DNA from 2 places in the Streptomyces sp. NPDC098101 genome. Region 2 is predicted to be linked to the other one. Evidence: riboswitches for the same ligand, from Rfam matches in the RefSeq annotation. Region 2 holds a riboswitch; the other holds the start of a gene.
The links. Region 2 has a riboswitch for cobalamin ahead of ACIQVI_RS04075 (prenyltransferase/squalene oxidase repeat-containing protein). Riboswitches for the same ligand answer to the same signal wherever they lie in the genome.
Positions count from the first base shown of each region.

Region 1 (14,642 bases), 710 kb from region 2:
GGGGTGCCGCCGCCGAGGTGGGCGGCGACCGTCGACCAGACGTCGGCGACGCCGATGCGGGCCGGGCCGATGGTGATCGCCACGGCGATCGACGCGGCCAGGAGCGCGAGCCCGCCCGCCGTCCCGAGCAGGACCGCCGCTCCCGCGCGCGCCGGGGACGGCTTCGCGGCCGTGGGCGTCACTTGGCGAGACCGTACGAGCGGAGCGCGGCCGCCACCTTCTCGACGGCCTCGACGGTGCGGACGGTGGGGTTGAGCGCCTGGCCGCTGAGGAGCACGTACCGCTTGTTCTTGACCGCCGTCATGCTGCGGGTGACCGGGTCGGACTCCAGGAACTCGATCTTCTTGGCGGCGCTCTCGGCCGACTGCGAGCGGCGGGTGAGGTCGCCGATGACGAGGACGTCGGGGTCGCGGTCGGCGACGGTCTCCCAGTTGATCTGGGGCCACTCCTCCTTGGTGTCGTCGAAGACGTTCTTCGCGCCGAGCTCGCGGGAGACGATGCCGGGGGCGCCGCAGCAGCCCGCCATGTAGGGCGCCTCGGCGTTGGCGAACCAGTAGAGGACCGTGGCGTCCTTGAAGTCCCCGCCCGAAGCGGCCTTCGTCACGCGGGCCTTCAGCTCCGCGACGAGCTTCTCGCCGCGCTCCGGGACGGCGAAGATCCGGGCCAGGTCGCGGATCTCGCCGTAGACCGTCTCCATGGTGAGCGGCCGGACGCGGACGCCGTCCCCGTCGCCGCTGTTGTCCTTGCCGACGCAGTCGGTGGGCGAGAGGTACGTGGGGACGCCGAGCTCCTCGAACCGCTCGCGGGTCGCCACGCCGCCCTTGCCGAGGGTGTACGTGAAGGAGGCGGCGGCGAAGTCGGGCTCGGTGTCGAGGACCTTCTCGAAGGAGGGGTAGCGGTCGGCGAGGCGCGGGACCTTCGCGTTCTCCTTCTCCAGGCCCTTGAGGACGGGGTCCGTCCAGGTGCCGGTGCCCACCATGCGGTCGGCGAGGCCCAGGGAGAGCATGATCTCCGCCGCGCCCTGGTCGAGGGCGACGGCCCGCTCCGGCGCGCGCTCGACGCGGACGGGCCGTCCGCAGTTGTCGTCGAGGACGACGGGGTGTCCGGCCTTCGCCTTCCCGGCACCGCCCGCGGGCCGGTCGGGTGCGGGGGTCGTCCCGCCACCGCAGCCGGTCGCGGTCAGGAGCAGGGCTCCGGTGAGGAACAGCACGGCGGAGCGGACGGGGTGTGCGAGCGGCACGGGACTTCCTTCTGCGGCCACGGCTCATGCGCGGAGCCTGTCGTACGGTGCTCCCCGGGCGCGCGTGTGCCGCCGGGGCCGCCAGCAGGTCTTCGGACTCGGGGTCGGCCGGACGGGGCGCCTTCCCGGGTCGCCGCCCAGTGGCCGATGCTCCGCCCGTCACCCTCACCGCTGCGCGTCAGTTCCGGTCTCGCACCGGATTCCCTGACCCGTGCACCCACCCGTTCGGGTGCGTACAAAGGTGCGACTGGCCTCGGCACAGTACCACCGGCCCGGGGGCGTGCCCCGGGGCGCGGGGGGCGTCAGACGCGCAGCTCCTTGGCCTCGAAGCGGCCGTCCCCGAGGACCAGGACGAAGGAGACCTGCTGCCCCTCCGAGACGGTGCGGCTCTCGTCCTCGATGTCCTCCGCGCTGAACCAGACCTGGTCCTCGGAGCCGACGGGGACGACGAACCCGTATCCCCCGAGACGGTTGAAGGAATGCACGAATCCCTTGCTCCTGCCTTCCACGGCGGCCTCCTCCTCGGCGTCGGGGACGCGGGCGAGGGGTGTCCCCGGCCGGGTCCGGCCGTGTCCGCGTCTCAGGGGAGGTGTACCCCGTCGGCCCGCGCTTCGCCCGTCGGAACCGGCCGCCGGGGCGGGTGCGAGCACCCCCGGCGGTCTCGTAGAATATTCAACAGAGGTCCGGTGCCGAAGATCCCCCGTGTTCGGCACCGGGCCTCGTCGTGCGTCCGGCGCGGGGCGGGGCGTCTCAGGGGCCGCCGGGGTAGGCGATCCTCGTGGTGATCCTGGCGATGCGCGCCGCCGTCTCCGAGGGCGGGGCCACCGGCTGGACGATGTGGCTGACGGTGAGCCGCACGACCGTCTCGACGGCGAGGCCGCGCGACTCCTCGTCCACGTCGGGCCAGGCCTCGGTCGCGTACGCGTCGAGCATCGCCATCGCCGTGCCGAAGACCGGCTCCGCGCGGGTGGTGAGATAGGCGAGGAGGTCGTCCTCGCCGCCCCGCGCCGCGACCAGGACGCTCTTGATGAGCGGGTTGTCCACGGTCTGCTGGAGCGTGTAGCCGACGCCGGCCGCCGCGGCCGCCTCCAACTCCCCTCGATGTGCGTCGAGTTCGCGCTCGATGCCGATCAGGAAGCCCTCCAGCTCGCGCTGGACCAGCGCGTTGCCGATGGCCTCCTTCGCGCCGAACTCGTTGTAGAGGGTCTGGCGGCTGATGCCGGCGGCCCGTGCGATGGAGGTCATGCGCAGCCCGCTCCACCCCTCGGCGGCGACGAGGCGGTAGGCGGCGTCGAGCACCTGCTCGCGCAGCAGGGACCGGACGCTCTCGCGGAAACGTGTCATCGTGCCCCCACTTTATCCACCGGGAACCGCCCCGAGGAGGGGTGCGGAAGGGGTCTCCGAAGGGGACGGGCGACCTCCTCCGCACGGGTTCAGAGCGCGGTGCCGCCCGTCACGTCCACGTACTGGCCGGTGATCCAGCGGGCGTCGTCGGAGGCGAGGAAGGCGACCACGTCCGCCACGTCGGCGGGGGTCCCGATCCGGTTGAAGACCGAGAGCGCGGCGAGGGCGGCGCTCGCCTCGGGCGTCGTCCGGCGCCGCGCGTTCATCTCCGTCGCGATGTAGCCGGGGGCCACGGCGTTGACCGTGATCCCCCGGGGTCCCAGCTCCTTGGCGAGGGCGAGGGTCATCGTGTCGACGGCCCCCTTGGTCATGGCGTACGTGACGGAGTCCGGGAAGGCGTGCCGCGTCACCGCCGAGGAGATGTTGACGATCCGGCCGCCGTCGCGCAGCCGGTCGAGGCCCCGCTGGATGAGGAAGAGCGGGGCCTTGACGTTGATCGCGAACAGCCGGTCGAAGACCTCGGGGCTGAGCTGGTGGATGCGGCCGGAGCCGCTCGCGCCCGCGTTGTTGACGAGGACGTCGAACCCGGGCCCCTCCCCCAGCTCCGCGAGGCCCGCGTCCAGGGCGGCGTAGAAGACGTCGACGGCGTCCGGCTCCGCCAGGTCCGCGCGGAACGGGAAGGCCCGGCCGCCCTCGCGCTCGACGGCCGCCACCGTCTCGCGGGCGGCCTCCTCGTCCCTGCCGTAGTGCACGGCGACCAGGGCTCCGTCCCGGGCGAGCCGCTGGGCGATGCCCCTTCCGATGCCCCGGCTCGCCCCGGTGACGATCGCGGTTCTGCCGGCCAGCGCGGACATGTCGGTGGTGCCTTCTCTCGGTGCGTTCGGTGCGTTCGGTGCGTTTGATGCGTTTGATGCGTTCGGTTCGTTCGGTGCGTTCGCTTCGGCCGGCTCGGGGCCGGGGCCGGTCAGGAGGGCCGGCGTCCGGCCGCCGGGGCCGGGTCGAGCGTATGCCGGTACCACTCCAGGTGGTCCACGACCCCCTCGGCGAAGCCCGGCCCCGGGTCGACGGCCAGCTCCCGCCAGGGCCGGTCGTCGGAGAACCAGTGGTCGGCGGCGAGCATGTCGAGGTGGTGGACGGCGAAGGGGTGGGCCGCCAGGAGGGCGCGCGCCTCCGCGAGGCCGAGGGCCGGGCCCCTGCGCGGTCCGGCCCGGTGGGCGAGCAACTCCTCGCCCACCGCGAGGATTTCACCGGCGGTCACCGGATCGGGATGGTTCACGTGGTACGGGCCGGGCCGGGTGTGCGGCGAGAGGGCGGCGGCGAGCAGGACCCGGGCCAGGCTTCCCACCTCGACCAGGGAGTGCAGCGAGGTGGCGCCGCGCAGCGGGCCGGGCAGCGCGCCGAGGAGCTTGACGAGGCCGGGCAGCAGCTGCCGGTCCCCGGTCCCGTACACGAGGTGGGGGCGCAGGACGGTCCCGCCGGCCTCCGTGACGTGCCGGTCACCCGCCGCGCGGGTGCCGCTGGTGGCCGAGACCGGGGCGATCGGCAGGGTGCCGGGGGCGGCGGCGCGGAAGGGGCCGCGGCCGTGGACGGAGGCCGTGCTCAGGGCGACGATCCTGGTCACCCCGGCGCGTACGGCCGCGTCGACCAGGGCCCGGGTGCCCTCGTCGTTGACGGCGCGGGCCGTCTCCTCGTCGCCGCCGATCACGGAGGCGCAGTGGATCAGGACGTCCGCCCCCTCGCAGGCCCGGCGCAGGGAGTCGGGGTCGCGGAGGTCGCCGGGGACGGTCTCGACCACCGGGGCGGTGTTTTCGGGTGCGGTGTTTTCCGGGGCGGCGCTTTCCGGTGCGGTGCCTTCCCGTACGGCGAGCGGGCCGCGCGCGAGCAGGCGTACGTGTCCGGCCCCGGGCGTCGTCGCGGCGGCGGCCGCCACCCGGCCGCCGACGAACCCGGACGCGCCGGTGATGAGGATGCGAGGAGCCATCGTTCCCGTCCGGCCGCTCAGCCCGCGAGCCGGGCGCCGGGGCCCGCCGCCACGGGTTCCCGGCACGGGGAGGTGAGTGTGCAGCGGAAGACGGGGCCGCCGTCCTGGTGGCCGGTGACGCGGACGGTGGTCGCCCCCCGGCCGGGGGCGGGCACGACCTCGGCCTCGATCCAGCAGGGGACGTCGAGTTCCACGTAGCGCGAGAAGGACAGCTCCGTGCCGACGGGGAGGTAGGCGGTGCTGCCGGTCTCCAGCATGGCCGCCTGCCGGGCGGCTTCGAGCAGGAGCATCCCGGGGACGTGGTCGTTCGGGCGGCGGAAGAGCGTGGGGTGGGCGGTGTTGATCCGCAGCTGCCACCGGCCGGGGCGGTCGCCGGGGCCCAGGACGACGTCCTTGGCGTCCTCGCGGCCGACCAGGTGCGGGGCCACCGCCGGTATGAGGGGGACCGGGCGGCCGAGGGCGGCCATGCGCTCGCCCCGCATCCTGCGGTAGGCCGGTGCCGAGGTGCAGCGGATCGTGCCGCCGCCGGTCGAGATCCGGCGGCCCTCCCGGCTCAGGACGACGTCGACGCACAGGTTCCGCACCCGGCCCGCGCGCCCGTCGTAGCCGGGGAAGGAGAGGTCGGCGGTGAGGGCGAGGGGGGTGCCGTCGAGGGCGAGCGCCTCGGGGTCGGCGGTGTAATACAGGTCCCACATGACGAACTGATCGTCCACGGGTACCCCGAGCCCGGCGTGAACCACGAGCATGGTGGCCTGACGCATCGTCTCGGCCACCAGGACCGGGTCGTGCCGGTCCCCTGCCGCCGGGGAGAAGAAGGGATGGGAGGCAGGCCAGCGGGCGGAGACGGAGAACCGGTTCTCCCGTGACCGCGTCCAGCCCGTGGGGATGATGTCGGCCGGGTCGTGCCGGTGGACGAACTCCCCGGGGACGGGTGCCGTCACTCCTCGGTGGTGCTGTTCCATCGCTCCCCCTCGCACTTCCTGCACACCCCGGACGGCAAATCCGTCCGGCGTAGGGTACGTAGAGCGCGGTTTTCTTTTCAATGCTTCATGTCACACGTTGAGCACAGACAGCGAGACAGCGGGAGGCGCCTTGGCGCAGCAAGCGCGTGCAATCCGGACCCGGCGGACGATTCTGGAGTCGGCCGCGGCCGTTTTCGCCGAGCGCGGCTACGAGCGGACGACCATCGGGGAGATCCTGGTGCGCGCCGGGGTGACCAAGGGGGCGCTGTATTTCCACTTCGCCTCCAAGGAGGAGCTGGCCCTCGGCGTGCTCGACGCCCAGATGCTCGACGAGCCGCTGACCCCGCAGGACGTCAAGGTGCAGGAGCTGGTCGACCAGGGCTTCCTGCTGGCCCACCGGCTGCAGCGCGACCCCCTGGTGCGGGCGAGCGTCGCGCTGGCGCTGGACAGCGGCGCCACGGGGATCGACCGGGCCGCTCCCTTCCGGGCCTGGATCGACCAGGTGTCGGAGGCCCTGATGGTGGCGAAGGCGCAGGGGGAGATCCTCGTCCACGTGGACGTGACGGATACGGCCGAGCTCTTCTCCGGCGCTTTCGCCGGAATCCAGACGATGTCCCAGATCCTGTGCGACCGGAATGACCTCACCCATCGCGTTCTGGTCCTGCTCCGGCACGTCATGCCGACGATATGCACTCCGGCCGTGCTGATCCGCCTGGAAATGACCGAGAGCCGCGCGCGGCGGCTGGCCGCCGAATACGACGCGAGCCGGCTCCGGCACAACGAGGAGAACCTCGCGGAAAGCGCCCGCCCGTAGGCCGGTCGCACGGCCCGCGCAGCGCCCCGACGCGTGACGCGTCGGGGCGCTCTGGCGTTTGTGGCACTGAGTGTGCTTTGCTGAGGGTACTCAGTGCCACAAGCGTCTAGGGGAGCTCCACATCATGGGCAAGGACTTCGACCTTTACCGTCCTTCGGAGGAGCACGACATGCTCCGGGAGTCGGTGCGTGCGCTCGCGGAGGCGAAGATCGCCCCGTTCGCGGCTGCGGTGGACGAGGAGGGTCGCTTCCCGCAGGAGGCCCTGGACGCCCTGGTCGCCAACGACCTGCACGCGGTGCACGTGCCCGAGACGTACGGTGGCGCGGGCGCGGACGCGCTGGCGACCGTGATCGTGATCGAGGAGGTCGCCCGGGTCTGCGGCTCGTCCTCGCTGATCCCCGCGGTCAACAAGCTGGGCTCGCTGCCGGTGATCCTGTCCGGCTCGGAGGAGCTGAAGGCCAAGTTCCTCGGCCCGCTGGCCAAGGGCGACGCGATGTTCTCCTACGCCCTCTCGGAGCCGGACGCCGGTTCGGACGCGGCCGGGATGAAGACCCGCGCGGTCCGCGACGGCGACTTCTGGGTGCTCAACGGCGTGAAGCGCTGGATCACGAACGCCGGGGTGTCGCAGTTCTACACGGTGATGGCCGTCACCGACCCGGAGAAGCGCTCCAAGGGCATCAGCGCGTTCGTGGTGGACAAGGACGACGAGGGCGTCTCCTTCGGCGCACCGGAGAAGAAGCTCGGCATCAAGGGCTCGCCGACCCGCGAGGTCTACCTGGACAACGTGCGCATCCCCGCCGACCGGATGATCGGCGCCGAGGGCACCGGCTTCGCCACCGCGATGAAGACCCTGGACCACACCCGCATCACCATCGCCGCCCAGGCGATCGGCATCGCCCAGGGCGCCCTGGACTACGCCAAGGGCTACGTCAAGGAGCGCAAGCAGTTCGGCAAGCCGATCGCCGACTTCCAGGGCGTGCAGTTCATGCTCGCCGACATGGCCATGAAGCTGGAGGCGGCCCGCCAGCTCACCTACGCGGCCGCCGCCAAGAGCGAGCGCGTCGACGGCGACCTGACCTTCTTCGGCGCGGCGGCCAAGTGCTTCGCCTCCGACGTCGCCATGGAGGTCACCACCGACGCCGTCCAGCTCCTGGGCGGTTACGGCTACACCCGTGACTACCCGGTCGAGCGCATGATGCGCGACGCCAAGATCACCCAGATCTACGAGGGCACCAACCAGGTCCAGCGCATCGTCATGGCCCGCAACCTCCCGTAACCACCAGACCGTTGACCCGTTGAAAGGAGACAGGCCGTGACCCTCAAGATCGCTGTCTGTGTGAAGTACGTCCCCGACGCGACCGGCGACCGCGGTTTCGCCGACGACCTGACGACCGACCGCGAGGCCGTCGACGGTCTGCTCTCGGAGCTGGACGAGTACGCGGTCGAGCAGGCCCTGCAGATCGCGGAGGAGTCCGACGACGCCGAGGTCACCGTCGTGACCGTGGGCCCGGACGACGCCAAGGACGCGCTGCGCAAGGCGCTGTCGATGGGCGCCGACAAGGCCGTCCACGTCAACGACGAGTCCATCCACGGCTCGGACGTCTTCGCCACCTCCGCGATCCTCGCCAAGGCCCTGGAGAAGACCGGCTTCGACCTGGTCGTCTGCGGCATGGCCTCGACGGACGGCGCGATGGGCGTGCTGCCCGCACTGCTCGCCGAGCGGCTGAACCTGCCGCAGGTCACCCTGCTCTCCGAGGTCTCCGTCGAGGACGGCACCGTGAAGGGACGCCGGGACGGCGACGCCGCCACCGAGCTCCTGGAGGCCCCGCTGCCGGCCGTCGTGTCGGTCACCGACCAGTCCGGCGAGGCGCGTTACCCCTCCTTCAAGGGGATCATGGCCGCCAAGAAGAAGCCGGTCGAGGAGCTGGACCTGGACGACCTGGACGTCGACGCCGACGAGGTCGGCCTCGCCGGGTCCTGGACCCTGGTCGACTCCGCGACCCCGCGTCCGGCCCGTACCCAGGGCACGATCGTCACGGACGAGGGCGACGGCGGCAAGCAGCTCGCCGCCTTCCTCGCCGCCCAGAAGTTCATCTGACCCGCCCCGGCCAGACACCCACACAGGAGCAACGAATCATGGCTGAGATCCTGGTTCTCGTGGACCACGCCGACGGTGCGGTCCGCAAGCCGGCCCTCGAACTGCTGACCCTGGCCCGCCGCATCGGCGAGCCCTCGGCGGTCGTCCTCGGCGCCGGCGAGGCCGCGGCCTCGATCGCCGCCACCGCCGGCGAGTACGGCGCGGCCACCGTGTACGTGGCAGACGCCGCCGAGTTCGCCGACCAGCTGGTCGTGCCGAAGGTCGACGCGCTCACCCAGCTCGCCCGGGAGAAGGGGGCGGCCGCCGTCCTGGTGACCTCCTCCGGCGAGGGCAAGGAGATCGCGGCCCGTGTCGCGCTCCGCCTCGGCTCCGGCCTGATCACCGACGCCGTGGAGCTGGAGGCCGGCGAGAACGGCCCGGTCGCCACCCAGTCCGTCTTCGCCGCCTCGTACCAGGTGAGGTCGACGGTCTCCAAGGGCGTGCCGGTCGTCACCGTCAAGCCGAACTCGGCCGCCCCGGAGGCCGCCCCGGCCGCCGGCACGGTCGAGAACGTCTCGGTCGCCTTCACGGGCAACGCGGCGAAGGTCGTCTCGCGCACCCCGCGCGTCTCCACCGGCCGTCCCGAGCTGACCGAGTCCGCGATCGTGGTCTCCGGCGGCCGCGGCGTCGGCGCGGCCGAGGGCTTCGGGGTCGTCGAGAAGCTGGCCGACTCGCTCGGCGCGGCCGTCGGCGCCTCCCGCGCGGCCGTGGACGCCGGCTGGTACCCGCACGCCAACCAGGTGGGCCAGACCGGCAAGCAGGTCTCGCCGCAGCTGTACGTCGCGGCGGGCATCTCCGGCGCGATCCAGCACCGGGCCGGGATGCAGACGTCGAAGACGATCGTCGCGGTCAACAAGGACCCCGAGGCCCCGATCTTCGACCTCGTGGACTACGGCGTGGTCGGCGACCTCTTCGAGGTGCTGCCGCAGCTGACGGACGAGATCGGTCCCCGCTGACCTTCCGGCAGCGGAAAGGGGCGGGTGGGTGGCACAGAGTGCCACCCACCCGCCCCTTTCGCGTGACGCGGGACCGGGGCCCGGCTCACATCCAGCCGTCGAGCGGGACCTCTTCGCAGAGCCGGACGACCGGCCGGCGACCGGAGACGCCGACGCCCGAGGAGAGCTTGACCCGGACCCCGGGGCGCACCGCGTGCGGCGGTCCGTCGACCCGGCAGCGGACCACGAAGCCCTCCGTCATGTGGACCGGCCAGAGGTCGGCGTCGGCCGCGGCGACCCCGCGCCGTACGGAGATCACGCCCTCGCCCCCGCTGAGTTCGGGCGCGAGGTCGGTCGACCCGCAGGTCGGACAGAGCAGTCGCTGGAACGTGGTGGTGTGGCACCAGCGGCAGCGCTGGAAGTAGAGCTCGGAGTCGGGGTCCGACTCGTCGGCCTGGACGGCGGTCCCGCTCCTCAGTCCCGTGTGGAACACGATGCCTTCTCCTTGCACTCGGCGGCTCGACCGTGCATGGAGCAAAGATATGGCACTGAGTGCCATCAAATAAAGACCTGAGTTCCCTCAATTGGAGATACTGAGATCCCTGGGCGCCTTCGGACGCCGTCCGGGCGGCGCCAGAACGGCGTCCGGGCGTCTTCCGGGCGCCTTCCGGGCCTCCCTCAGCCCTCGCCGAGGCTCGACTCCACCTCGCGCACCACGCGCCACATCGGGGTGGAGCGCTTGGTGATGACCACGACGACGTCCTCCGTCTCCTCGGCCGGGAGGTCGACGGCCGGGGCCGGGCTCCAGGTGGCGCGCACGAACTCCAGGGCCTCGTCCACCGCCGCCAGCGGGTCGCCCTCGCCGCCCGAGCGCAGCCAGTGGCGCAGGGCGTGGTTGTGGGCGGCGACCACGGCCGCCGCGACCACGTTGGCGCGCAGGGTGCCGTCCCTGCGGTCGGCCCAGCGGGTGCGCAGGTAGTCGCCGAGGGTCTTCTCGTACCGCCAGACCACCGACAGCTCGTACGTGCGGAGCCCGGCCACCTCGCGGGTGAGCCGGTAGCGCTGCACGGAGAACGTGGGGTTCTCGGCGTACATCCGCAGGACGAGCCGGGCGGCGCCGCAGACCCGGGCGATCGGGTCGTCGGAGTCGGCGCTCGCGGCGAGGAAGCGGGTCATGTCGTCGAGGCACTGCTCGTGGTCGGGGAAGACCACGTCCTCCTTCGACGGGAAGTACCGGAAGAAGGAGCGCCGGCCGACGCCCGCGAGCGTCACGATGTCGTCGACGGTGGTCTGCTCGTAGCCCCGCTCCAGGAAGAGCTGGAAGGCCGCGGCGATGAGGGAGTCCCGCATCACGGGCTTCGTTGAGTTCGTCGACGCTGTTCCCATGGGTCGAAACTAGCATTGGGAACGCATTCGCGCGGCACTGGGTGCCGGACGAATCCGGCACCCAGTGCTTTTCCGAGGGTACGGAGGCTCAGCGCGCGGACATCCGGAGCGCACCGTCCATGCGGATCGTCTCGCCGTTGAGGTAGTCGTGCTCGGCGATCATCGTGACCAGCCGGGCGTACTCCTCCGGGCGGGCGAGGCGCTGCGGGAAGGTGACGCTCGCGGCGAGACCGGCCCGGACGTCCTCGGTGAACCCGGCCATCATCGGGGTGTCGACGATGCCGGGGGCGACGGTGACGACCCGGATGCCGAACTGCGCCAGGTCGCGGGCGGCGGTGACGGTCATGCCGGCGACGCCCGCCTTGGAGGCGGCGTACGCGATCTGGCCGACCTGGCCCTCGAAGGCGGCGATCGAGGCGGTGTTGACGACGAGGCCGCGCTGTCCGTGCTCGTCGGGCTCGTGCCGGGCGATGGCCTCGGCGGCGAGCCGCGTCACGTTGAAGGTGCCGATCAGGTTGACGTTCACGACGGCCCGGAACAGGTCGAGGTCGTGCGGCCCCTTGCGGCCCAGGATCCGGGCGGAGGGGGCGATGCCGGCGCAGTTCACGGCGAGCCGCAGCTCGGCGCCGTCGGCGTCGATCTCCGCGAGGGCGGCGCGGACCTGCTCCTCGTCGGTGACGTCGGCGGCGAGCAGCCGGACGCCCTCGGGCAGGACCCCGGCGGCGGCCACGGCCTTGTCCAGGTCCAGGCCGTAGACGGTGGCGCCCCGGGCGGCGAGCGCGGCGGCGGTGGCGGCACCGAGGCCGGAGGCGGCGCCGGTGACGAGAGCGGCGGAGCCTGCGATGTCCATGGAACTCCTCGTTCGTGTCGTGCGGGGGCGACCCTGCCGCCGGGATGGCCGCCGGATCGGGCGCGTGCCCGCGGAGGACCGCGCGGTCCGCGCGATCTGCGCCGCCCACCATAGAACCGCGTGCGAGGCCCCCGGAAGCGGAGGCGGGGGCCGCGCCGCCGGGCCCCGGCCCCGGAGCGGCGATCAGGCCGGGGGCACGGCGTACGGGCGGAGGGTCATGAGCGAGTCCTCCACGGAGGCCACCACGGCGAAGGGGAAGCGGTCGAGTTCGAGGCAGAGCGCGACGTCGTCGGGGTGGGCCCCCTCGCGCACGCCCTCCCTCAACTCGGCGGCGGCGCGCGACTCCTCGGCGCGGCGCAGGAACCCGGCCGGGTCCGTCCCGGCCCCGGCGGCCCTCCCCGCGATGTACTGGGCGCACGCCAGGTCCTCCTCGGCGCGCCCGTCCTCGCCGGTCACCACGAACGTGACGTCGTCGCACCCGCGCGCCCGCAGCAGCCGGGCCGTCGCCTCCGCCACCACGAAGCCGGCGCACAGCACCAGCGACGCGTCCCTGACCGCGAGGGCGCCGACCGTCCCCGCCGTGGTCTTCTGCACGACGGTCCGCCCGCCGAGGTCGGCGGACCGCAGCAGGCCCGGCGAGTTGACGGCATCGAAGCCGGGCGCGGGCGGACCGTCCTTGAGCGCCACCCAGTCCGGGTGCCGGGCCTTCAGCGCCAGGGCCTCCTCCAGGGAACCGGCGAGGACGATCTGCTCCGCTCCCCGGCCGAAGGCCCAGGCGGCCACGGTGAAGGCGCGCATGACGTCGACCACGACGGCCGTGGAGGGGACTTCGGCCAGCTCGGGGATCCCGAGGAAACGAGCATCCATCCGGTCATGATCACGCACCCCCGGCCTCCGGCGCCCGGACAGTGGCACGCGTCACACCAGCGGTAACGGCCCCGGCGGGGGCGTTAGCGCGACGGCAGCGGGACGTGAGCAGCGCCCGGCAGGCTGGGGACGACCATCGTGGCCGGCGCGCGCCTGCCACGGCCAGCAGACCGCGGGGGACCGCCGTACGTGCCGGACACCGGCCCGGGGCACCGGCGCGGCCGCCTCGCCTTCCGTACCGGGCGCCCGACCACGCCCGGACGGCCGGGGCGTGCGAGAAGGAGCAGGTAGCGGAAGTGCTCACCAAGCGGGTGACGGTGACCGTCCACGCGTCCGATCCGCTCAGCCGGGCCGGACTGATCAGCCACTTGCGGCACCAGCCGTCCCTCGACGTCCTGCCCGAGCGGGGAGAGGACGGGCGGGAACGGGTCCCCGGTACGGAGGGCGAGGCGGCCGTCGCCGTGATGCTCGCGGACCGGATCGACGAGTCCGCCACGGCCGAACTGCGGCGCCTGCTGCGCGGCCGGGACCAGCGGGTCGTCCTCGTCGCGGGCGAGCTGCGCGAACCGGACCTGCTGTCGGTGGTCGAGTACGGGGTGCGCGCCATCATCTGGCGCCACCAGGCCACCGAACAGCGCCTGTTGAGCGCCGTGCACAGCGCGGCACGCGGCGAGGGGGAACTGCCGCCGGACCTGGTCAGCCGGCTCCTCAACCAGGTGGGCCGGCTCCAGCGGGCGACGGCGGCGGGCGCGACGGCCGGCGGGTCGGTGCCGCTCTTCGGGATGGCGCCGCGCGAGGTGGACGTCCTGCGGCTGCTCGCCGAGGGCCTGGACACCCGGCAGATCAGCGAGAAGCTCGCCTACTCCGAACGCACCGTCAAGAACATCCTGCACGCGCTGATGACGCGTCTCCGGCTCACCAACCGGGCACACGCCGTCGCGTACGCGCTCCGCGAGGGCTACATCTGATGATCCACGAGATCGACGAGGCGCTGCGCCGCCTCCTCGCACCCGCCGTGACGGGTGACGTCGCCTTCGACGCGCCGACCCGCGACTGGGCGGCCCGGCGCAACGCGCCGACCCTGAACGCCTATCTGTACGACATCCGGGAGGAGGTGGAGCGGCGCGAGCGGGGCGTCCTCGCCGAGCGGGACGCCCGGGGGATCGTGACGCGCCGGCTCCGGCCGACGCGCTGGTTCCGCCTGTCGTACCTGGTGACGGCCTGGACCTCCCGGCCGGAGGACGAACACCGGCTGCTCTCCGGCGCGTTGGCCCTGCTGCTGCCCCACGAGGTGCTGCCGGCCGACGCGGTGCCGGAGTCGGTGCGGCCGATCTCCGCGTCCCTGCCGCTCTCCGTCGCGGTGCCGCCGTCCGAGTCGCGGTCGCTCGCGGACATCTGGTCGGCGCTGGGCGGCGAGCTGAAGCCGTCCCTGGACGTCGTGGTCGTCACGCCGTTCCCGGTCACCCCGGTGTACGAGCCGGCGCCGCCGGTCACCGTGGGCGCGGAGCTCGTCGTGCGCGGGCTCGACGGCGTACCGGACGACTCGGCGCCCCGGATGCTCCGGCGCCCGGCCCCTCCCGGGGAGAAGGCAGGGGACGGGGGCGGACGTGGACGCTGACGGTACGGGCGGCGTGCTCGGGCAGATCGCCGCCCTCCGCGCCCGGGTCGCCGCCCTCGTGGAGGCCCGCAGCGCCGGGGACCCCACGGCCGGGGATCCACTGCGGGGGCTGTACGTCACCGGGGAGACGGCCCGCCGGATCGCGGCGGGCCCGCCCCCGGGCGCGGTACGGGACGGGGGCGCGGTACGGGGCGGGGGAGCCGTCCCTCCGGACCCCGGCGGTACGGGCAGGACGGCCGGGCTCGCGCGGGCCTTCGGGCTCTCCGGGCTCGACGCGCACGTCCTCCTCGTGGCGCTCGCCCCCGAGGTGGACCGGGACTTCGAGGCGCTCTACGGCTACCTCAACGACGACGTCGGCCGGCGCCGGGCCACCGTGGGACTCGCCCTCGACCTCGCGGGCACGGGCCCCTTCGACCCGGCCGGCCGCGACCGCTTCCACCCGGCCGCCCCGCTGCGCGCCGGGGGCCTCCTGGAGGTCGAGGACGAGGACCGGCCGCTGCCGGGCCGG
Region 1 covers NZ_JBIWAS010000001.1:303,295-317,936, reverse strand. The annotation lists gene ACIQVI_RS01340 (FecCD family ABC transporter permease) at 1-182, opposite strand, end outside; gene ACIQVI_RS01335 (ABC transporter substrate-binding protein) at 179-1,240, opposite strand; cobalamin riboswitch at 1,327-1,446, opposite strand; gene ACIQVI_RS01330 (cold-shock protein) at 1,543-1,725, opposite strand; gene ACIQVI_RS01325 (TetR family transcriptional regulator) at 1,991-2,584, opposite strand; gene ACIQVI_RS01320 (SDR family NAD(P)-dependent oxidoreductase) at 2,674-3,438, opposite strand; gene ACIQVI_RS01315 (NAD-dependent epimerase/dehydratase family protein) at 3,549-4,565, opposite strand; gene ACIQVI_RS01310 (ScbA/BarX family gamma-butyrolactone biosynthesis protein) at 4,583-5,527, opposite strand; gene ACIQVI_RS01305 (ScbR family autoregulator-binding transcription factor) at 5,658-6,341, shown strand; gene ACIQVI_RS01300 (acyl-CoA dehydrogenase family protein) at 6,466-7,617, shown strand; gene ACIQVI_RS01295 (electron transfer flavoprotein subunit beta/FixA family protein) at 7,654-8,439, shown strand; gene ACIQVI_RS01290 (electron transfer flavoprotein subunit alpha/FixB family protein) at 8,478-9,434, shown strand; gene ACIQVI_RS01285 (zinc ribbon domain-containing protein) at 9,520-9,906, opposite strand; gene ACIQVI_RS01280 (TetR family transcriptional regulator) at 10,092-10,763, opposite strand; gene ACIQVI_RS01275 (SDR family NAD(P)-dependent oxidoreductase) at 10,888-11,649, opposite strand; gene ACIQVI_RS01270 (2-phosphosulfolactate phosphatase) at 11,833-12,516, opposite strand; gene ACIQVI_RS01265 (response regulator transcription factor) at 12,813-13,484, shown strand; gene ACIQVI_RS01260 (DUF4255 domain-containing protein) at 13,484-14,134, shown strand; gene ACIQVI_RS01255 (ATP-binding protein) at 14,124-14,642, shown strand, end outside.
Region 1: another riboswitch for cobalamin. It lies ahead of ACIQVI_RS01335 (ABC transporter substrate-binding protein); the one in region 2 lies ahead of ACIQVI_RS04075 (prenyltransferase/squalene oxidase repeat-containing protein).

Region 2 (14,642 bases):
CTGCTCCCTGGCCTCCGTCCGCGCGCGGTGGATCTCGTCGGCGACCTCGGACAGCGGGCCCGAGATCAGGATCTCGTCCGGGGTGCCGATGTAGGCGCCCCAGTAGATCCACGTGGAGTCGCCGGAGAGGTGCCGGAAGGACTCGTGGGCGTCGAGCATGACGACGATGTCGCCGTCCTCGTTGCCGGCGGTCTCGGTGAGCCGCCGTCCGGGGGTGATGCGGACCGGTCGGCCGACCCGGTTCAGGCCGATGCGGTGACGTGCGGCGAGGGCGGAGACGCTGCTGATCCCCGGGACCACCTCGTACGCGAACGTCACGTTCCCCCGGGCCGTGATGTCCTCCAGGATCGCCAGCGTGCTGTCGTACAGGGACGGGTCGCCCCACACCAGGAACGCCCCGCGCTGCCCGGGGGCCAACTCGTCGCGGATCAGCCGCTCGCAGACGTCGGCGCGCCGCCTGCGCCAGTCGTGGACGGCCTCCGCGTACGGGGCGGACCCGTTCAGGGAGCGGTCGCGCCACGGGTCCTCCGCCTCGACGACCCGGTAGGGCCCGGTGACGTGCTCGTCGAGCATGTCCCGCCGGAGCCGGACGAGGGAGGACTTCTCCTGCCCCTTGTCGAGGAGGAAGAACACGTCGGTCCCGCGCATGGCCCTCACCGCCGCGAGGGTCAGCTGTCCGGGATCCCCGGATCCGATGCCGATGACCGTGATGTGCCTGGTCGTGTCGCTCAACGCCGTGCTGCTCCTTGAATCGGGTACGTCGTGGATCGGATGGACCGGCCGGGCGCGGAGGCTTCGCGGGTCAGCCCAGTGGGAAGGCCTCGGCCTCCGTCACCGGCGGCCCGGCCCGGACGCCGTGCAGGACGTGCGCCAGGACCTCCGCCCCGCGCACCACGCGGGGACCGGGCCGGTTGAAGTGGGCGGGTCCGTCGAGCACCCAGACCGCTCCGGCGCGGACGGCCGGCAGATCCTCCCAGCCGGGGAGGGAGGTGAGCAGTTCCCGCTCCCGGAGGGTCCGCCCGGGCGGGAAGCCGCACGGCAGGACCAGCAGGACGTCGGGGCGGGCGGCGCGGACGGCCTCCCAGGCCATCGGGCCGGTGTGCTCGCCCGGCGCCGCGAGGAGCGGCTCGCCCCCGGCGGCGTCGATCTGCTCGGGGACCCAGTGCCCGGCGGGCCACAGCGGGTCGAGCCATTCGACGGCCACGACCCGGGGCCGGGTCCGCCCCGCCGTGAGGCGCCGTACCACCGCCAGCCGGTCGAGCAGGTTCGCCCGCCGCCGCTCGGCCCGCTCCCGTACGCCGAGCAGCTCGCCCACCGTGACCAGGCAGTCCAGCACGTCGTCGAGGGTGCGGGGCTCCAGGCTGAGGACCCGGGGCCCGCCGTCGAGGACGCGCACCGCGCGGGAGACGGCCTCGTACGAGACCGCGCACACGTCGCACAGGTCCTGGGTGAGCACGACCTCGGGCGCGAGGGCGCCGAGCGCTTCGGCGTCCAGGGTGTAGAGCGAGGAGCCGCCGTGCGCGGCGCCGCCGACCGCGGCGGAGATCTCACGGCTGGTCAGGTCGTCCGAGGAGAACTCGGCGGAGGTCACCACCGGCACCCCGGCCACGTCCTCCGGTGGCCAGTCGCACTCGTGGGTCCTTCCCACCAGGTCGGCGGCCAGACCGAGTTCGGCCACGATGTCGGTCGCTGCGGGCAGCAGGGAGACGATGCGCATGGTTCGAGCCTAGGGTCTGCCCGGCACGGACGAGGCACTCCGGAGGGCGCCTCGTCCGCCGGACCCGGTGTCCGTTACGGGCGGACGGGGGCGACGCGCGGCGCCGGGTTGGTCGAGGAGGTCTTGTTCAGCGAGAACGACCAGCCCTCGAAGCTGCCCTGCGCGGGCTTGCGGCCCGAGGCGCCGGACTGGCTGTAGCCCCAGGTGCCGCCGTTGGGCGCGTGCCAGTACGACCAGTAGGCGGAGGCCGGGGGAGTGTTCACGCAGGCCTCGGTGGCGGCGGTGGGCTTGCCCTCGATCCGGCAGACGAACGCCTCGCCCCAGCGCTGGGTGCCGGCGATCTCGAAGCCCGCGTTCTTCAGGGCGGCGAGACCGGTGGCCTGGTCGCCGGGGGCGCAGCGGACGACCGTGCCGCCGCCGAGCTCCTGGAAGTCGACGACCACGGTGACGCCGGTGGCGGTCGGGCAGGGTCCGGCCGTCCCCTTGCCGTTCAGGGCGGTGGCCTCGGGCGCGGCGGCCAGGCCCAGGCCCGTCAGGCCCAGGACCAGCGCGAGGGACAGCACGGCGGCGCGCGCCGCGTTCAGCACGTGTCCGCAGGTCGATCGTGTCATGGGTGTTCTTCCTTCTGGTGCGGGGCTGCTCGACGGTCGACGCAGCCGAGGGGAATCACGCGCGCGTGAGCGGCGCGGAACGGGGTCGCGCGGGGAAGGGCGCGGCGGCCGTCAGGCCGACGTCCGCTTGCGGCGCCCGGCGGCGCGCACCACGGCGAAGCCCGCCGCGGCCAGCGCGGCCGCGGTGCCGCCGAGGAGTACGGCCCTGCTGCCGGTCGCGGCCAGGATCCCGCCGCCACCGCCCTGGGGAGCGACGTCGTGCGCGGCCGCGCCGGCCGCGTACGTGGGGGCGGGCGAGGGCGGAGCGCCGCTCGGGTCGTCGCCGGTCACGATCGGCGGGATGCCGCCCGGGCCTGTGCCGGACGTGCCCGAGGGCGTACCGCTGGGCGTACCCGACGGTGCGTCACTCGACGTGCCGGAAGGGGTGCCCGAAGGGGTGCCACTCGGCGTGCCCGAAGGGGTGCCGCTCGCTGTACCCGACGGCGTACCGCTCGGTGTACCCGAAGGGGTGCCGCTGGGCGTGCCCGACGGCGTACCGCTCGGATCGTCGGTCGGCGTACCGGTCGGCGTACCGGTCGGGTCGCCGGTCGGATCCGGCCCCGGCCCCGGTTCCGCGAGGCCGATCTTCGCGAGCGGGACCTGCGCCAGCGCGAGCACCGCCTGCGCCGTGGAGCGGCGCCACTGGTCGCGCTGGAACTCGCCGATGCCGTCGGCCCGCGCCCCGGCCAGCGCGTCGTCGTCGTAGGCGAGGGCGCCGGCCTCCGCCGAGGCGGCACCCCCGTCGGCGGCGGTGATCCGGCGGGCCTCGATCCAGTCGGCCGCCTTGTCGGCCTCCGCCTGGTGACCCGTCGCCGCCAGCGCCTGGCCGCCGAGGCCCGTGCTGTTGGCGTTGGGGAAGGAGGTCGGCCCCGAACCGGTCAGGGAACCGTCCTCGTGCTGCACCTCCGCCAGCCAGTCGCCGCCCTTCTTCGCCGCCTCCGCGGCGCCCGGGGCGCCGTCCTCGGCGGCGGCGAGCAGCGCCTGCACGGCCATGGAGGTGGAGTCCGGGTCGAGCACCGCGGCGTCGCCCTCGGCGTCGCAGTCGCCGGTGACCTCGACGCCGTCGCCGCCGAAGCCGTGGGGGTAGAGGCGGAACCCGCCGGCCGCGCACTGCTGGTCGATCAGGAAGTCGACGGCGCTCTGCGGCACGTCACCGCTGCGCGCGAGGCCGAGCACCGCCAGGGACTGGCCGAAGGTGTTGCTGCTGTCGCCGCCCTCGACGACCTTGTCCTTCAGCCGGCCCTCCTCCAGCCCTTTCTCCGGGCCGGCGAGGAGGTCGAGCGTCTCCCGGCGCAGGTCGTACGCGCCGAACGCGCTCGGGTCCTCCCCGGAGATCACGGCCGCGTACAGGAGCTTGGCGGTGGCGCCGGAGATCCGCTGGCCGGGCTCTCCCCAGGTGTCGTAGCTGTTGTAGTCGCGGACGTGCGCCTTGAGCGTGTCGACGACCTCGTCCGCCGCCGCCTCGTCGACGCCCGTCGCCTCGAGGGCGATGAGGGTGTCGACGGTCAGCCCCCAGTCGTACATGCCGGGGGAGAAGCCGGGTATCGCGCCGCCGTCGAGTTCGCCCGCCTGCCAGCGGGCGGCGGCCGCGGCCGCGTCCTCCCTCGGAGCGGCGGCGGCGCCGGGGCTGAGGGCGATCGCGCCGACGGCGAAGAACGAGCCGCAGACGCCGAGCACGGCAGCGAGCTTGACCGGTGGTCTGACGCCGACCATGGCACAGATCCCTTCGACAAGGGGTCGGCAACAGCCTCCCGGGCCTTGTCGCAGGAAGGGGCCGCGCGCGGTCGTGGACGATCGCGTCGGATTCCAGAGGCAGTTACCGGGCTCCGCGCTGCAGACCATGACAGTGAGAAGCAGTTCACCCACGCCATGGGCATTCCGACTCGCGGCAAGTGGTGCTCCGCCGCTCACGGTTGCAGGTCAGCGCCGGATTCGCACCGGCTTCCCCCATCGCGTGGGCATTGAGTTGTCGTCCGCTCACGAGCGGAACGGCCGCATCCTATGTACGGACACACGAAACTCGCCAGCCGTGCCCGGTGCGTTTCACGCCACATCCGCCCCTTACCCCCGCCGCCCCCGTTCGACGGCGGTACGTCAGCCGGCCAGGTCCGCGGCGAGGTCGTCGCGCCAGCGCGCGGACAGCCGCCGGTTCAGGACCGTGGCCGCCGCGTCCGGCAGGGGCAGCAGCAGGAACTCGCGCAGTGCCCCGGCCGCCGAGTCCCGTACGGCCCACGCGGCGAGGTCGGCCCCGGTGACGGGCGCCGGGTCCGCTCCGCGCCGGGCCGCGTCCAGCAGCCCCCGTGCGGCCCGGGTCTCCGCCGCGAGGGTCCTCATCCGCAGGTCGAGGGCCCCGTCGGCCGGGAGGTCCACCGGCTCGTTCCGGAGGATCCGCTCCAGCGCCCGCGCGATCTCCGGGTGGGCGTCGGCGCCGGTCTCGGACGCCAGCCGGGCGAGCTGGGCCGCCATCGCGGAGCGCAACCGCTCCGGGGGCGTCCGGTCGACGAGCCCGGCGAGGTCGACGTCACGCACCGAGGAGACCGGGTGCCGCTCCGGCGGGAGGTCGTCGAGGACCGGCAGCAGCAGCGCGCTCGCCAGCGGCTCGTCGCCGTCCGCCGCCGGATCCCAGACGATGCCGTACTCCGCCACCGGGCCGGCCAGCAGCCGGGCGTACGCGGCCGTGGAGCCGGGCCAGGGGTCGACGCCGATCCTCTGCCACTGCTGCCCGCCGGGTCCGAGCAGCGGCTGCCCGTCGGGTCCGGTCACGTAGTCCTCGCGGGGCGATTCGACCCGGTGGGCCGCCCCGGACCGTTCCTCACCGTCCTCCACAACGGTGAGGAGCACCTCGCACGCCTGCTTCGTCAGCCGTACGACCCGGGTCCCCCGGGACAACCGGCGCAGCACCTCCGGGCGGCCGAACTGGGGGTCGCCGCCCTCCTGGGTGGCGTACGACCATCCGTCACCGCACCGGCCGGCCCGGACCATCGGGCGGCACGCCGCCCAGGGCGAGGCGGCGGACAGCCGCGCCTGCTCCCGGCCGCGCGGTCCGGTGGTCGCGCGCACCGCGCCCAGCCTGTCCAGCAGCTCCTCGGGCGAGACGCCCGCCACGAACACGACGTCCGGCTGCACGGGGGGCGGGTCGGCGGGGGTCCCGAAGGTGAGGACGAGCGACGATCCGCCGGGCCCCGGGACCGGCGCGACCGGCTCGGCCGGGGGCGGGAGCAGCGGCTCGGCGGTCCCGGCGGCGAGAGCGAGGGGGGAGAGCGGATCGGGGACGACCGACCTGTCGTCCTCCCAGATCAGCCGGCCCTCGAAGGCGAGCGGAACGCGTCCGTTGAAAGGCGTGCCGTTCTCCAGGGCCGTGGCGAAGTCGGCGAGGACGTGCCGCAGTCCCGGCCACTCGGTGAAGGACGGGGAGCTCTCGTCGAAGTACCGGCCGATGCGCCCGTGGTGCGGCCCGGGACGGGTGACCGCGAAGAGCCCGTCGGAGGACTGCCCGCCGATGCCCAGGGTGATCAGCAGCCGCTCGTGCGGCCAGTAGGCGTACTGGTCGCGTTCCTCCTCGTCGAGGTCCGTCTCCTCCTCGGCGACCTCCTCGCCGACGTTCCGCAGGAACTCGGTACTGGCGACGATGTCCTCGACCCCGGACAGCGGTCCGTAGTAGCCCAGCGTCGGCGTTCCGTCCTGGAGCATGACCCCGTCGTGACGCAGCAGCGACTCCCTCAGGTCGGGCGGGAACGCCAGGCCGAGCCGGAGTTCGGCCGCCGCGACGTCCTCCGGGCGGGCCGGCGGCCGGAGCAGTCCGTGGCTGACGGGAGCGTGCCGCGCGAGCCAGGCCTCGATGCGGGTCCATGACTGGACGACGGTGAGCGTGATCATGACGGCACCCTAGGCGCGGGCACTGACAGTGGCGCCCCCTGCCGGAACGGCCGTTCCGGCAGGGGGCGCTTCGTTCCGGCAGCCGCCGGGGGCCGCCCTAGGGCGCCCAGGGGCGGAGCGCGTCCTTCATCGCGTCCGTCATCGCGAACTGCAGCAGCGGACCGTAGGTGATCCGGCCGACACCGAGGCGGCGGAAGCGCGCGAGGTCGTGCTTGACGGGGTGGGCCGTGGAGTTCACGGGGACGGTGACGGCGCCGATCACCGCCGTGAGCAGGTCGTCGTCGTCCTGGATGCCCACCGGGTAGACGCTGTCGGCACCGGCCCGCTCCAGGGCCCGCAGCCGCTCGATCGCCTCGTCGAGGACACCGGAGGCGTCCTCCGCGTGCAGGAAGAGGTCGGTGCGTCCGTTGACCCAGACCGGGACCCCCGCGTCGTCGGCCGCCGCGCGCAGACCGGCGATGTAGTTCGCGTGCTCCTCCGTGCCGCGCACGCGTCCGCCGTCCGAGTGGACGGTGTCCTCGACGTTGAGGCCGACGCCGCCGGCCTCGACGAGTCCGGCGATGAGGTCCGCGGGCTTCTGCCCGTACCCGGCCTCCAGGTCCACGGACACGGGGACGTCGACCGCCGCGATGATCGGCCCGACGGCGGCGAGCACCTCTTCGAAGGTCTGCCCCTCGTGGTCGTCGGCGCCCCGGGAGTCGGCGAGCGGATGGCTGCCGACCGTCAGCGCGGGGAACCCGGCGTCGACCGCCGTCCGCGCGGACCAGACGTCCCAGACGGTCGGCAGTACGAGCGGCTGGTGATCGGCGTGCAGCTGCTTGAGGCGCTGAGCGCGCTCGACAGTGGTACGAAAGTCCATGCCGGTGACGCTACCCCCGAATCGCCACGGGCAACGTGCCGACGGGGCCGCCGTCCTCCCGGTCCGCCGACGGGCGCGCACGCCACCGCGGCCGTCGGACTCACGGGCCCCGGTGGCCGCCCCGGGCGACGCGGCCGATCATGACGCCGACGACGCTGTCCGCCGGTACGGGGCCCCACACGCGGGAGTCGGTGCTCAGGGCCGGGTTGTCGCCGAGCACCACGAAGTGGCCGTCGGGGACGGTTCCCCGGCCGCCCGCCCGGGACGGTACGGGCGCCCCCGGAGCGGCGGCGATCCGCTTGACCAGGAGGTCGTCGCGGCCTGCGGCGGGGATGCGGTCGGAGCGGAGGACCACGATGTGACGGTCCCGCAGCCCCCGGGCCGGGCGCCGCAGGACGAGGATGCGGTCGCCGGGAGCGAGTGCCGGGGTCATGCTGCCTCCGCGCACGGTGACGACGAGGAGGGCGCGCCGGGCCGCCGCGAGCAGGCCGGCGGCGAGCCCGAGGACCGCGAGGACCGGGAGCGCGGCGGCGGTGAGGTCGGACATCGGCCGGGGTTCCTTCCTGCTGTGTGCCCGCGGAGGCGGGGCTGTCGGTCGGGTTCAGCGCACGGTGGCGTCGGGTTCGGCGGCCCGCAGCGGGTCCCCGCCCGTCCGGAGCTCCGTCCCGTCGACGACTGCGGCGCGGTCGGAAGCCTCCGTTCCGTCGGCGGCGGAGGTGCGGGCAGGGACCTCCGTCCCGTCGGCGGTGGAGGCGCGGGCAGGGGCCTCCTCTCCGTCGGCGACACAGGCGCGGGCAGGGGATTCCTCCCCCTCGGGCCGTTGCCGGTATCCCTCCGCCTGGAGCAGGAACAACCGCGCGTACCGGCCGTTCGCGGCGAGGAGTTCGCCGTGGGTGCCGCTCTCGGTGATCCGCCCGCCGTCGAGGACGACGATGCGGTCCGCGTCGCGCACGGTGCTGAGCCGGTGGGAGATGACGAGGACCGTCGCGTCCGCGCGCAGTCTCCGCAGGCTGTCGTGGATCTCCTGCTCGGCGGCGGCGTCCAGGCCCGAGCTGGGCTCGTCCAGGATCATCACGTCGGCCTCCCGGCGCATGAAGGCCCGGGCCACCGCGACCCGTTGCCACTCGCCGCCGGAGAGGAGTTCGCCCTCGGCGGCGCCCGCGGCCCCGGAGGCGGCGAAGATGCGGCTGAGCAGGGTGTCGTACCCCTGACCGAGCCGGGACAGCCGGTCGTGGACGCCCGCGTCGCCCGCCGCCCGCGCGACCAGGTCCGCCCTGTCCAGGCTGCCGACCCGGCCGAGCCCGATGTTCTCCCCGGCCGTGAGGTCGTACCGTCCGTAGTCCTGGAAGACCGCCGCCATCCGGTCCCGCAGCGCCGCCGGGTCGAACTCCCGGATGTCGACGCCGTTCCACAGGATCCGGCCGCGCGTCGGGTCGTACAGCCGGCACAGCAGCTTGACCAGGGTGCTCTTGCCGGTTCCGTTGACTCCGACGAGCGCGGTGACCTCGCCGGCGCCGAGGGTGAGGTCGACTCCCCGGAGGATCCACGGGGACCGGGGGGTGTAGCGGAACCACACGTCGCGCAGCTCGATCCGGCCGTGCGGCCCGGGGACGGCGCGCGGCGCGTCCGGCAGGGCGAGGTCCACGGGCACGTCGCGCAGGGTGCGGAAGTACGTGAAGGTCAGGGACGCCTGGAAGGCCGTGGCGGCGGTACCGGCGAGCTGGGTGACGCCGCGCTGGATGCCGGCGGTGGCGGCGATGAACACCGACACGTCACCGATGGTGAGTTCGCCCTGCCGGGCGGCGCGCACGGCCCACAGGAGTCCGATGCCGAAGATCGCGACGCCGAGGACCAGATCGGGCGTGCGCTGCCGGAGGTTGCGCAGGTCGGTGGCGCGTTCCGCGCGGACGACGGTGCGCAGTTCGGCGGCGGCCCGGTCCGTGAAGAAGCGCTGCAGACCGTAGAGGCGTATCTCCTTCACCGTGTCCGTGTCGGTGAGCAGACTGCCGTAGAACATCTCGCGGCGGCTGTTGTGCATGGTGTCGCGCAGCACCTCCGCCCGCCGTCGTCCGGCGGCCAGCTGCGTCCGCAGGGCGGGCAGGGCGAGGAGCAGGGCGGCGGCCCCGAGCACGGGGTTGACGACGGTCACGGTGACGAGGAAGCCCGCCAGCATCACGGCCGCCTGCACGCTGCTGACCAGCGAGCCGACCAGCAGGTCGGGGGCGCTGCCGGCCGCCTGCTGGGCGAGCCGGAGCCGGTCCTGGAAGGCGGGGTCCTCGAAGTGCCGCATTCCGGGGAGCCGGTTGACGCCCTCGAACAGCTCGTCCTGGACCTGTACGCGCAGCGCCCTCGTGCTCTGGCCCCGGAGGTACTCGCCGAGCGGCGCCGTCAGCGAGATGCCGAGCGTGGCCGCGACGAGCAGCAGGGCCAGGGACAGCAGCGGGGCGGAGCCGGGCCGGGTGAGCCCGTCCAGGAGGCCGCTCACCAGCAGGGCCGACGCGGTGGGCAGCAGTCCACCGGCGATGCCGACGGCCGTGTACGCGGTGACGGAGCCCGGGCTCGACCGCCAGGCCAGCGCGCAGGCGGCGACCGCCGAGCGCAGCGCCTCGCGGTACTGGCCCGGCTCTCTCGTACGCGGGGCGGAGATCACCGTGTCCCTCAGACGGTCTGCGGCGCGGAGTCCGCGAACAGTTCGGTGGACGAGTCCCGGTTGGCGACGCGCCCGTCGGCGCCGACCTCGATGTAGCTGGGCCAGCGGACGATCCCGAAGGCCTCGGAGGTCAGGCTGATGTCGGGCAGCAGCGTGGGGTCGTTCTCGGCGTCGGACTCGACGACGACCCGGGCCACGGGGGAGAGCAGCTTCACCAGGTCCTCGGCCACCGGGCCGGAGCCGGTGATCACGGCCACGGCGCCGGTGCGCCCGCCGGGGAGGGAGGCGGCGACGCGGGCGAAGCCGGGCGCCTGCTCGCGGCAGGGACGGCAGGTGGTGGAGAAGAAGCCGACGGCGGTGGCGCCGGTCAGGTCCGCGGCGGTCAGCGTGCCGTCCTCGCGGGTCGTCACCCGGAACTCGGGGACGGGGGAGCCGTCGGCGAGGCGGTTCTCGGGGACGGTCACCGCCGCCTCGCCGCCGTGACCGTGTCCGGCGTGCTCGCCTCCGGTGAGGCGGCGGGCGAGGGCGAGGAGCAGGAAGAGGTTGAGTACGCCGATCACGGCGTTGATGCAGAGGACGACGGTGGCTGCGGCGGACAAGGGGGCCTCACTTCGGTGCGCTGCGTGGTGACGGGCAGGCCGGCCGGCGGCCTGCCGGAGGGCGGTGACCGGGGTGGTGGTGACGGCCGTTCAGGAGGGGCGGGCGAACAGGCCGACCAGGGTGTCGGTGGAGATCAGCAGGGCGCTGGTGACGACGGCGGCCAGCGCGGCGGCGAGCGCGGCCGGCAGCTCCGGGGGCAGGGCGGTGCCGGAGCCCCCGGCCGCCGCGACGGCCCCGAGGCCGGCGATCGTCAACAGCGCGGCGTTGCGGACGACATGGGCGGCGCCGACCGGCGTGCGCGACTGCCCGAAGCAGGCGCAGGACGCGTCGGAGCCGCGACGGATCAGGACGACCAGGACCGCGGTGAAGGCGGCGAGGAGCAGCGCGGCGGCGGCGAACGCGGCCGCGCCGAGCCGTCCGGGCAGCCAGACGAGGAGGATCAGGGCCGTCTCGGCGGCGAGCACGAGGCCGGCGACCGGTCCGGCCAGCCGGTCCGGCACGACGTCCATGTCCCGCACGGCCCGGCGGAAGTCGCCGGGGGCGCGGAGCTTGCCGATCGCCGAGGCCGCAAGGGTCACGGCCAGCGCGCATCGAGCGCCGAAGAGCAGGTATTCCATGTCCCTCGTCCCTCGTTCTTCGATCACTCGTCCGGTGTCGCGGAGGGCCCGCGGCGCGGACGCCGGTAAGCGGTGGGCGGTGGCCCGGGGCCCCGCCGACGGCCGGAGCGGTCGGCGGGGGTCGTACGGTGGGCTACCGGTGGACCACCGGGTCAGCAGCCGCCGTAGATGACGGTGACGGTGCAGGTCGGCGCGGCCGCACAGTTCCAGGAGCAGCAGAACCGGTGGTACAGGTTCTCGCCGGAGCACCAGCTGGAGCTGCCCGCCGGGCAGGCGCACGCCGCGGCGGCGGTCTCCTGCGGCAGGACACGGGAGAGGGCGCGACCCGCCAGGTTGGACAGAGCCTTGACCATGAGATTCCTCCGGATGGGGGAGTGAGGACGACAGTGGGACCGGGAGCTCCCTTGATCGTTCGTGGAACAACGTAATGACGGGTTTTGGGAAACGTCTAGACCAACCGGGCCGAGGGGAGCGTCCGCCCCTCACCGGTTCGTCCGGGGCCCCGCAGGTCGTCTCCGCGCTCCCGCAGGTCGGGAAGGACGAGGATCAATATTGGTCTAGTCCATATGGTGGGACATGCGGAACGGTCCGTACCTCATATTGGCCGATAACTACCAGGAAACAATGGCCACTTCGTGTCGGTGGAGGGTGCGATCTGCCCACAATGCGGCAGCGCCGCCCGGGAGCGACCCGGCCGACAGGGCACCCCCTAGGGTGATCGGCATGACGAGTGCGGCCGGAGAGCTTGTGGGTGGGCGTTACCGACTGGTCGAGGCGATCGGTCGCGGCGGAATGGGCCGGGTCTGGCGCGCCCACGACGATCGCCTCGACCGTGAAGTGGCGGTCAAGGAAGTACTGGTGCCGGACGACGCGGCACCGGACCTGCGGGCCGAGCTGATCGCGCGGACCGAGCGGGAGGCGCGGGCGGCGGCCCGGCTCCGGCACCCGGGTGTGGTGGCCGTGCACGACGTCGTCCACCACCGCGGCGTTCCGTGGATCGTCATGGAGTTCGTCGCCGGCCCCTCGCTCGGGGAACTCGTCCGGACCCGGGGGCGCCTCGACCGGGAGCGCGTCGCGGAACTCGGCGTCGCGATCGCGGACGCCCTCGCGTACGCCCACGCCGCCGGGGTGGTCCATCGTGACCTCAAACCCGACAACGTCCTCCTCGCCGGGGACCGGCCGGTCATCGCCGACTTCGGGATCGCCCGGATCCTCGACGCCGCACAGCACCTGACGGCGACCCACACCGTCATCGGCACGCCGCAGTTCATGCCTCCGGAGCAGTTGGAAGGCCGCCGCGTCGAGGCCCCGGCGGACCTGTGGGCGCTCGGCGCCACGCTGTACGCGGCCGTCGAAGGGCGGCCGCCCTTCGACGGGCCGACGCTGACCGCCGTCATCACGGCCGTACTGACCCGACCCGTCCCGGCGTCCCCGCACGCCGGGCCGCTGGCGGAACTGCTCGGCGAACTCCTGGCCAAGGACCCGGCGGCACGCCCCGACGCCCGGACCGCCGCACGGAGGCTGCGGGCCCTCGGGGGCGCGGCCGGAGGGCCCGCGACGCCCGCGCGTACGCCGACGGTGGTCGCGGACGCCGTTCCCGTACGCGCCTCCGCGCCTCCCTTCGTACCCGCACCCGCCTCCGCACCCGGATCTGTGCCCGCCTCCGCGCCTGCACCCGGTGCTGGCGCCGGTGCCGCGTACGGGTTCGCCGACCTGCCCACGGCGTCCGCCGTTCCCGGCGCGCTCGCGGACACTTCGCGTCACACGGACCCGCCCGGCCCACGCCGTCGCGCCGTCCTCCTGGGCGGACTGGCCGCGCTCGCGGCGGTGGGGGGAGCGTCCGCGCTCGCCGTGAAGCGGTTCGGCGGGGACGAGACCGGGACGCCTCCGCCGTGGACCGCGCTGACCGGCGCCCGGAACCGGGTGCTGTCCCTGGACTTCGACCCCGGCGGCACCCTCCTCGCCGGGGGCTGCGAGGACGACACCGTACGGTTCTGGGACGTGAAGGCCCGCACCCTGGCCGCCACCCTCGTCATGCCCCCGGACCCCGCCCAAGACGACTACCCGATCGAGGTGCGCAGGGTCCTGTTCAGCCCGGACGGCAGGACCCTGGCCACCGGCACCGACGGCCCCATACCCCGTGTGCACCTCTGGGACGTGGCGACCCGAACCCTCACGCGCACCCTCGACCGTCGTGGTCCCATCTCGTACCCGATGGCGTTCAGCCCGGACGGCAGGATCCTCGCGACCGGCGGCGACGGCGACGTCCTGCTCTGGAACACCTCCGACGGCACGCTCGTCGGCACGGTGGGCCGTGACTGGGACGCGGTGGCGGCCCTCGCGTTCAGCCCCGACGGAAAGGTCCTCGCCATCGGCGGGGAGGAGGGGATGCTCCGGCTGTGGGAGCGGGGGGCGGCCTCGAAGCCCACCGAACTGAAGGTCGCGGAAGACGGCGTGTGGTCAGTGGCGTTCACGCCCGACGGAAACGCCGTCCTCAGCGGGGGCGACAGGCTGAGCCTGAGCGACCGGACCGACGCGACCACCACGCCGTTCGGCACGGTGAGGACCGACTGGCTGATGCCCGGTCCGGACGGCGACTCGATCGCCACCACCGGTTACGTCGACGGAAACCCGAAGCTGCTCCTGTGGTCCACCAAGGCCCGGGCCGTCACCGGAGAGGCGAAGATCTCCGAAGAGCGGCTCTCCGTGCCGGTCGCCCTCAGCCGCGACTGGAAAAGACTGGCCACGAGAGGCGACGACACCTCGGTACGGCTGTGGCCCTTCTCGCCCCACAACCCGCCCGGGTACGTCCACACGCCCACGCCCACGCCCACGTCGACGGGCTGACGCGGAAGTCCCAAGGCCCCTGATACGAGCCGAACATGGGGACGTCTGACGCACCGCACGTTTCAACTTCCGTAGGCTGGAGCGATTCTGGTGGAGCGTACGGGGGAGTGTGAACGTGGTGAGAAGTCATGGGGTGCGGCGGTCGGTGGCCGGAGGGCTGGCCCTCCTCGCGGGGCTGACGGCGGGTTGCACCTCGGAAGCGGAACCTCCGCGCAGCGACGGGACCGCACGGACCACCCCCGTGTCGGCACCCGTCGTCCCGTCCGCCGAGGCCGAGAAGGTCTTCGAGGAGTACGACCGCGTGAACGCGGCCGCCGACGCCTCCCTCGACGGCTCGGCCATCGGGAAGGTGCAGGCCGGAGTCCTCCTGAAGGAGTCGCTGGCCGCGTACGCCATCCACCGCAAGGCGGGGACCACGGACACGGCGACCCATTTCGCGCGGCCCCGGTTCCTGATCCCGGCCGTGGACCCGGACCGCCCGTACCCCCGCTCCTTCGCGGTCCTGAGCAAGCGGAAGGGGAACGAGGACGACCGGTCCTCCCTGCTCTTCTACTTCACGCGGGCCAAGGCCGGGGAACCCTGGAAGGCCACGGCGGAGACGTGGGCCCTGACGGAGCCCTTCGCGTCGCCCTCGGACGCGTCGTCGTCGCCCTCGAACGCGGCGCCGACGGCCTCCGCGAGCCAGGACGACAAGACCGTCCGCCTGCGGCCGAAGCAGCTTCCCGAGCTGGAGCGAGGACCGTCCGGCACCACGCCGTCGTCACCGACGGCGACGGCGACGGCGGACCGTGCCGTGTGCGACGGCTTCGCCGACCTCCTGAGCTTC
Region 2 covers NZ_JBIWAS010000001.1:1,009,813-1,024,454, forward strand. The annotation lists gene cobF (precorrin-6A synthase (deacetylating)) at 1-732, opposite strand, end outside; gene ACIQVI_RS04065 (cobalamin-binding protein) at 803-1,717, opposite strand; gene ACIQVI_RS04070 (flagellar hook-length control protein FliK) at 1,792-2,328, opposite strand; gene ACIQVI_RS04075 (prenyltransferase/squalene oxidase repeat-containing protein) at 2,440-4,080, opposite strand; cobalamin riboswitch at 4,218-4,371, opposite strand; gene ACIQVI_RS04080 (SMI1/KNR4 family protein) at 4,462-6,243, opposite strand; gene ACIQVI_RS04085 (isocitrate lyase/phosphoenolpyruvate mutase family protein) at 6,341-7,102, opposite strand; gene ACIQVI_RS04090 (S26 family signal peptidase) at 7,203-7,649, opposite strand; gene ACIQVI_RS04095 (ABC transporter ATP-binding protein) at 7,704-9,752, opposite strand; gene ACIQVI_RS04100 (TlpA family protein disulfide reductase) at 9,761-10,351, opposite strand; gene ACIQVI_RS04105 (MauE/DoxX family redox-associated membrane protein) at 10,442-10,969, opposite strand; gene ACIQVI_RS04110 (hypothetical protein) at 11,122-11,322, opposite strand; gene ACIQVI_RS04115 (protein kinase) at 11,693-13,816, shown strand; gene ACIQVI_RS04120 (hypothetical protein) at 14,058-14,642, shown strand, end outside.